DNA from 3 places in the Paraburkholderia sp. BR14320 genome. Region 2 is predicted to be linked to each of the others. Evidence: predicted binding sites of a transcription regulator. Region 2 holds the regulator's gene; each other region holds the start of a gene.
The links. Region 2 encodes FNR, which switches genes on or off when oxygen is low (the NO sensors DNR and NnrR bind a similar motif). Its sites were predicted from a motif close to TTGATNNNNATCAA; they were not measured.

Region 1 (2,267 bases), on a different contig from region 2:
GACCGACGATTCCGTTCGACCGTTGCATGGGCCTAAAACTGCCCGAGCTCGACGCTTTGCCCATACACCGGCACCTCGCATGACCAGCCGAGCGTCTCGACGATATGCCGCCGCATCGCATCGGCCGCGGCGGGCTCGCCATGCGTGACGAAGGTGCGAGCGGGCGCGTCGGTCAGACTCCACAGCCAGTTCAGCAACTCGCGGTAATCGGCATGCGCGGATAGCGACGGGATCGATTCGACGTTCGCGCGCACCCGCACGTATTCACCGAACAGTTTGATCGACGGTTCGTGGGCCGCCAGCGCCGCGCCGCGCGTGCCGGCCGCCTGGAAGCCGACCAGCGCGATCGTATTGCGCGGATCGGACGCGTATAAACGCAGGTGATGCAGCACGCGCCCGCCGGTCGCCATGCCGCTGCCCGCGATGATCACCATGGGTCCGTTATGCGACGCGATCGCCTTCGATTGCTCGACGCTTCGGACCATGATCGCGGCCTTGTCGATCGCATTTGCATCGGAGATCGTCAAACGATGTTCGGCGAGATGCCTGCGATACACGTCGGTTACGCTGGTCGCCATCGGACTGTCCAGATAGACGGGCACGTGTGCCATGCGCCCTGTCTCTTTCAGCTTCGCGATGTAGTAAAGGACTTCCTGCGCGCGGCCGACCGCGAAGCACGGCATCACCACCACGCCGCCTTTGGCGAAGGTCCGGCTGAAGATCCGTTCGAGGTCGTCGCGCGGGTTCGAGTCCGGATGCAGGCGATCGCCGTAGGTCGACTCGACGACGAGGTAATCGGCATGCGCGAGCGGCGCGGGCGCACGCATGATCGGGTCGTCGGGGCGGCCCACGTCGCCGGAAAACGCCAGCACCTTGTGATTGCGGCACATGACGACGCTCGCCGCCCCGAGGATGTGCCCCGACGGCAGAAAGCGGAAGCACAGCCCATGCGGCAGGTCGACCGGCGTATCGAAGCGGTGGGGCGCAAGCAGATGCAGCGCGCGCTGTGCGTCGTCCTGCGTGTAGAGCGGCAGCGCCGGCCGATGCTTCGAGAAGCCGTGGCGGTTCGCGAATTCCGCTTCCTCTTCCTGTAGCTTCGCGCTGTCGCGCAGCATGATCTCGCACAGCGCGGCGGTGCCGGGCGTGCAATACACGGGACCGCGAAAGCCGTTTCGCACGAGCAATGGCAGATAGCCGCTGTGGTCGAGATGCGCGTGAGTCAGGAGCACCGCGTCGATCGAATCGGCGGGCACCGGCAGTGCAGCCCAGTTGCGCAGCCGCAGGTTCTTGAGGCCTTGAAACAGCCCGCAATCGACGAGGATGCGCAAGCCGGGTTCTTCGAGCAGATACTTCGAACCGGTGACGGTCTCGCTTGCACCGAGAAAAGTCAGCTTCATGATTCCTCCGTTGCTCGCGGATCAATTCTCAGATGGGACCATTTCAACGGATGTAAGCGCCGTACTCTTGATCTGGATCATCGGTTGCGCAGCGCTCGCCCGAAAACGGTCGAGGACGAAGTGGCGAAACAAACTGCCGCTCTGACGCTTCCCGTATTCCGCTAAGATCGTGCCGGAATTCATCGACCCAAAAGACCGCGGCGCTCCCAAAGCCCAATCTCAAAACCAACACGCAATGGACCGTATCGACGCCATGAAGGTATTCGTCGCCACGCTCGACGAGGGAAGTCTGGCGGGCGCAGGCCGCCGGCTGGGCCGCTCGCCCGCGGCGGTGAGCCGGGCCATCGCGTTTCTGGAAGCGCACACGGGCACGCCGCTGCTACATCGCACCACGCGCACGATCCGGCTCAGCGAAGCGGGCGAGCGCTATGCGCAAGCGTGCCGGCGCATCCTCGCGGATCTCGAGGAGGCGGACCTGCTCGCCGCCGACGAGCGCTCCGCGCCGCGCGGCCTGCTTGGCGTGACGGCGGCGGTGGCGGTGGGCGAAGAGGTGCTGCGCCCGATCGTCGATGCGTTTCTCGATCGCCACCCGCAGGCGTCGATCCGTCTGCACCTGCACGACCGGCCCGTGAGCATCGTCGACGAGGGCATCGACGTCGCGCTGCGCATCGCGCATCTGCAGGACTCGACGCTCGTCGCCATTCCGGTGGGCGAAGTGAGGCGGGTGGTGGTCGCTTCGCCCGACTATCTCGCCACGCATCCGGCCATCGCGATGCCCGCCGATCTCGCCAGCCATCCGATCATCTCGATGACGCATTTCGGGCTCGACTCGTGGAGCTTTCCGGCCGCCCGTCAAACGGCGCTGCCGCA
Region 2 (2,267 bases):
GGCGCGGCCGACGGTTGCGGCGGTTTCCAGTTCGCGAGCGGGCTTGCCGGCCGCGATGTCTTCCGGGGTATAGAACTTCGAGAAATGCTGGCCGATGATTTCTTCGGGCGTGTAGCCCTTGATGCGCTGTGCGCCGGGATTCCAGCTGGTTACGCGGCCGGCGGGGTCGAGCATGAAGATCGCGTAGTCCTGTACCGCTTCGACCAACATGAAATAGCGATCCTCGACGGACACGTCCGACCCGGACGCAACACTGGTGAAGCAGGAAGACTCGCCGCTCGATAGACCCATCGCTCCTCCGGGCGGCCACGCAAGGTCGCGTACCGCAACGCACTGAGTTATATCAGTTCAGGAGCGCCGGTTCCACCCGGCATGTCCCGCGAACGAACGTGAGGCGAGCGCCGCGCCGACGCTCAAACCCGAGCCAGTCGTTCCGGGTCTTCGATGCGGATCGTTTTGCCGTTCGCCTTGACGAGGCGTTCGCGCTGGAACTTCGAGAACATCCGGCTCACCGTTTCGAGCTTCATGCCCAGAAAGCAGCCGATTTCCTCGCGCGTCATGCGCAGATGAAACTCCGCGGCCGAAAAGCCGCGCGCCTTGAAGCGCTTCGACAGATTCAGCAGGAACGTCGCGACGCGCTGCTCGGCGGTCATCGTGCCCAGCAGCATCATCTGGCTCGATTCGCGCACGATCTCGCCGCTCATCATCTGATAGATGTGATGCTGCATCGGTTTGATCTCGCGACAGATCGCCTCTAGCTGCGCGAACGGAATGATGCACACGACGCTATCTTCGAGCGCGATCGCATCGCAATTCTGCTTGCCCTCGCCGATGCCGTCGAGGCCAAGCGAGTCGCCCGCAATCTGGAACCCGGTCACGTGCTCGCGGCCGTCGCGATGCATGACCACGGTTTTGAATGAGCCGGCGCGTATCGCGTAGATGCTTTGAAACTCGTCGCCCGCGCGATACAGCGCGTCGCCGCGTTTAATCGAGCGCGTCGAGCAGATCAACGCGTCGAGCCGGCTCAGTTCGTCCGGCGTCAGCTCGGGCGGCATGCAGATCGCGCGCATCGCGCAGGTGGAGCAGCGCGTGACGGCGTGGCGTGCCGCCGCGGTGCTGGGCGCGACGTGGATCGGTACGACGTGCGAGGTGCGAGGCGCGTCGTGGCGGGGTTCACGGACTGCGGCAACTTGCATGATCGGCTCCTGGCGGTCAGACCCGATGCGCACGGCGCGCATAGGCAATCGCTTCGATGGCGCGGCAGGCGAGCTCGAACTCCGAGGTCTTGTCGAAGAAGAAGTCGGCGCCCGCCGCTTCGCACGCGCGGCGAAACGCCGTCGCGTCATGATTGGTCAGCACGATGCTGACGATGGACGGCCGCGCCCGCGACAGCGCAGCGAGCAGCAGCAGGTCGGTCTTGCCCGAGAAACACGGGTCCAGCACCGCGACATCGGCGCGACTCGCGACGATGTCGTCGAACGCGTGCTCGACGCCCGCGGACTCGCCGGCGATTTCGATGCCGGGAATCAGCGCGATCAGACAAGCAAGCCGGCGCCGGACCTCGGTCGCATCGTCGACGAGAAAAACTCTCGATAAGGTGGCTGACGGGGGGCTGTCCATACCGACCAGTATTGGCGACCTAACCTTGGAAATATATCGGCGGCGCTTTAAGCGGTGCTAGGAGTTCAGGCAGTGGTTGTAGGAATATTCCTAGTGGCTTGCTGGCGATGTCGTCCAGCGGCGGCGACGCCGAGCGGCGGCCCGTTGACCTGCGTCAAGCCGCGTGGCGGCGCGCGCTTCACACTGTCGGTGCAAACGCGCGACGGCGCCACTTCGGGTCATGCCAGCGCTTTCAGAGGGAGTCCGACATGTATGCACGAATTCTGGTTGCACTCGACGACAGTCCCAGCGCGCAGCGCGCCTTCGCCGAGGCGCTGAAGCTCGCGAAGCTGACGGGCGCCACGCTCGAAGCCTGCTGCGTGGTGGGGCACGGCAAGTGGTCGAACAATGCCGACGTGGCTTTCGAGCCGGAGCCGGCGAGCGCGGCGCAAGATTTCGCCAGCCGCGCGCTCGATGGGCCGCGCGAGCTGTTGCGCGAGGCGCAGGTGCCGGGCGGCGTGCGGGTGATCGACGCTTACGCCGAAAACGTGTCGGCGGTACTCGCGCGCGTCGCCGACGAAATCCAGGCCGATCTGATCGTGATGGGCACGCATGGCCGCCATGGCGTGCAGCGCTTTCTGCTCGGCAGCGTCGCGGAGTCGCTGGTA
Region 3 (2,267 bases), on a different contig from region 2:
ACGAGCCGGCCAACCGCTGGATCCGCGATGCGATGAGCGAGCTGATCAAGGGGCCGATGCAGCACGAGCCGTTGCCGAATACGAAACGGACGCGCTTGAACGCGGCGCTGTAGCGCACGCTGTTACGGCGCTACGCGCTCATGATGCGGCAGTGGCGTCGCTCGCGTGGATCAGCAGAATTGGCGTTTGCGTGATTTGCAGGACCCGCCCAGCGACGCTGCCGAGTATCCAGCGTGTGATGCCGCGCCTGCCATGCGTACCCATCACGATCAGTTGCGCCTCCCAGCCGCCCGCCTCTCGCACGATCGCATGCGCAACGTCATCGTCGGTTCGGTTCGTCCTGACGAGCGCCGTCGAGACCCGCGCCGACACGCGCGCCAGAATCGGCTCCGCAGCGGCTATTGCCTCGTTGCCTTCGCCGACGAACGAGTCCTCGAGCGAATCGATGGGGATCCAATCGGAGAGTCGCACCGCGCGATCGATCACATAAACCGCTCGCAATTCGGTGCCGGACGTAGCGAACCGTATGCCGTACTGCAACGCGGACATCGACTGAGAACTTCCATCGACCGCGAACAGGATGCGTTCGGGCAGCTCGCTATGCGTCGTGCTGTAGCTCTGCGGAACGACCAGCATCGGGCAGCGCAGACGTCTCGTCAGCCGTTCGGACACCGTACCCTCGGCCCAACGCTGCAAGCCTTGATGTTGACGCGCGCCCACCACCATCAGGTCGGCTCTCCATGTGTCGGCCGCATCGATCAGGGCATCCACGACGTCGTTACCGCGTTTCGCGAGGTCGATGACTTCTGAGTCGATACGTGCATCACACGCGGCTAGCGATCGTGTCGCTCGTTCGAGCGCCTCGACCGCATCGCGGAGCAATTCGTCGCGAGCCAGATCCAGCATGTGGCCGACGCGCCGGCCCGTCGGAAAAAGCGTATGGGGATTCTCGGCCACGCTCACGAGGCGGACGTCGCATCCGGCGGGAAGGAGGTTTCGCGCGTAGTCGAGCGCCTGTCGAGAGGCTTCCGATGAATCGACTGCGATCAACACTCTGCGCGGCAGCGTCGAGATGGCGTCGCGTGAATGGAGAGAATTCATGGTTGGCTCCGTACTCGCAGGTTTGCAGCGTTCCGATCACCATCCTACTGCCGAAGACTCGTGGTTGGTTGATCAGGATCAACTGCTGCGGACCGATGGTCGGTTAGGCGCGGCGTCGATTCCGGGCGGCCAGTTCCTGCAGATACGACAGGGTTGGACCTGGCCACGAGGACGTTTCTGTCTGCGCGAGATCCCACACAACACACGTCATTTAGCCCACGGAAATCCCCAATGCCGTCGACCTTGCATTCCGGTCCTGGCAAATTACCCTTCTAAAGCTAGCCGTTCGGGATTGAATGTACTGCTCTGAGGTGCGTTCCGACCACCCACGAGCACAGCTCGTCTGCTGTTATCTCTTCAGGAACTCCGACCATGCCCGACCGGCAAACAATCATCACGCAGCTCAAGGAGCTCGGCCGCGGCCAGCTCGAGAACTTCAATATGTCCGAGCCGCAGCGCAAGGCGAACGCGAAAACCGGTGCGTTGCCAGTCGCGGGCTACTCGCCCGACAATGGCTACTGTCATGGCGTTTGCGTGGACTGGATCCGGCGCGTGTTGCAGGGCGGGCGGCCGCGCTTCGGCCCCAACCCGGAGAAAAACACCAAGGCAAGCTACGACTACCATACGCGGCGGCAGGGGCAGGCGAAGCGGCAGGGGTACGCCTGGGCCAGCTTCGACAAGATCAGCAACCACTACATCGATCTCGCGAATGTGCAGAAGCAGAGCAACAAGGCTGCCTACGATCAGGCCTACGACAAGTACGTCAATGACTATCAATTGATGTCTGACGTGTACCAGCAACTGATTAGCGATTACAACGACCACATGTACCTCGGTGAGGCACACCAGGTGCAGATCGGCTACGGCGCCAAGCTGCAGAAGATTTTTCCGCAGTTGAAAACACCGCCGGCGGTGCTCACAGTGCTTCAGCTCGATCAGCTTTCGGAGAGGGTCCTGGAGAGACACAATGCACTGGAGGCACCGGTGCAGGCAACAGCGCCGTCACTCTCGGACACTCACAAGAGTAGCTTCGCCGCCTTCACGAAAAACATCGACGCGAAATTTCCGAAGAAAAGGAAGTTCGGCGGCATCGCGCTGCTGCAGAAGAGCCCGATGAAGCAGTATGGTTCACTGCTAGCGGCGATCGAGGATGTGACGAACCCCGC

Region 1: the regulator FNR is predicted to act here: its motif matches at 1,465-1,478, upstream of AB3X89_RS32615 (MBL fold metallo-hydrolase RNA specificity domain-containing protein).
Region 3: the regulator FNR is predicted to act here: its motif matches at 1,170-1,183, upstream of AB3X89_RS13010 (universal stress protein).

Annotation. Positions count from the first base shown of each region.
Region 1 covers NZ_JBFPKG010000054.1:32,518-34,784, forward strand. Annotated here, with positions in the region: gene AB3X89_RS32615 (MBL fold metallo-hydrolase RNA specificity domain-containing protein) at 33-1,397, opposite strand; gene AB3X89_RS32620 (LysR family transcriptional regulator) at 1,633-2,267, shown strand, end outside.
Region 2 covers NZ_JBFPKG010000001.1:13,476-15,742, forward strand. Annotated here, with positions in the region: gene AB3X89_RS00070 (PAS domain S-box protein) at 1-291, opposite strand, end outside; gene fnr (fumarate/nitrate reduction transcriptional regulator Fnr) at 414-1,196, opposite strand; gene AB3X89_RS00080 (response regulator) at 1,213-1,620, opposite strand; gene AB3X89_RS00085 (universal stress protein) at 1,869-2,267, shown strand, end outside.
Region 3 covers NZ_JBFPKG010000010.1:147,249-149,515, forward strand. Annotated here, with positions in the region: gene AB3X89_RS13005 (LysR family transcriptional regulator) at 1-113, shown strand, start outside; gene AB3X89_RS13010 (universal stress protein) at 139-1,101, opposite strand; gene AB3X89_RS13015 (hypothetical protein) at 1,474-2,267, shown strand, end outside.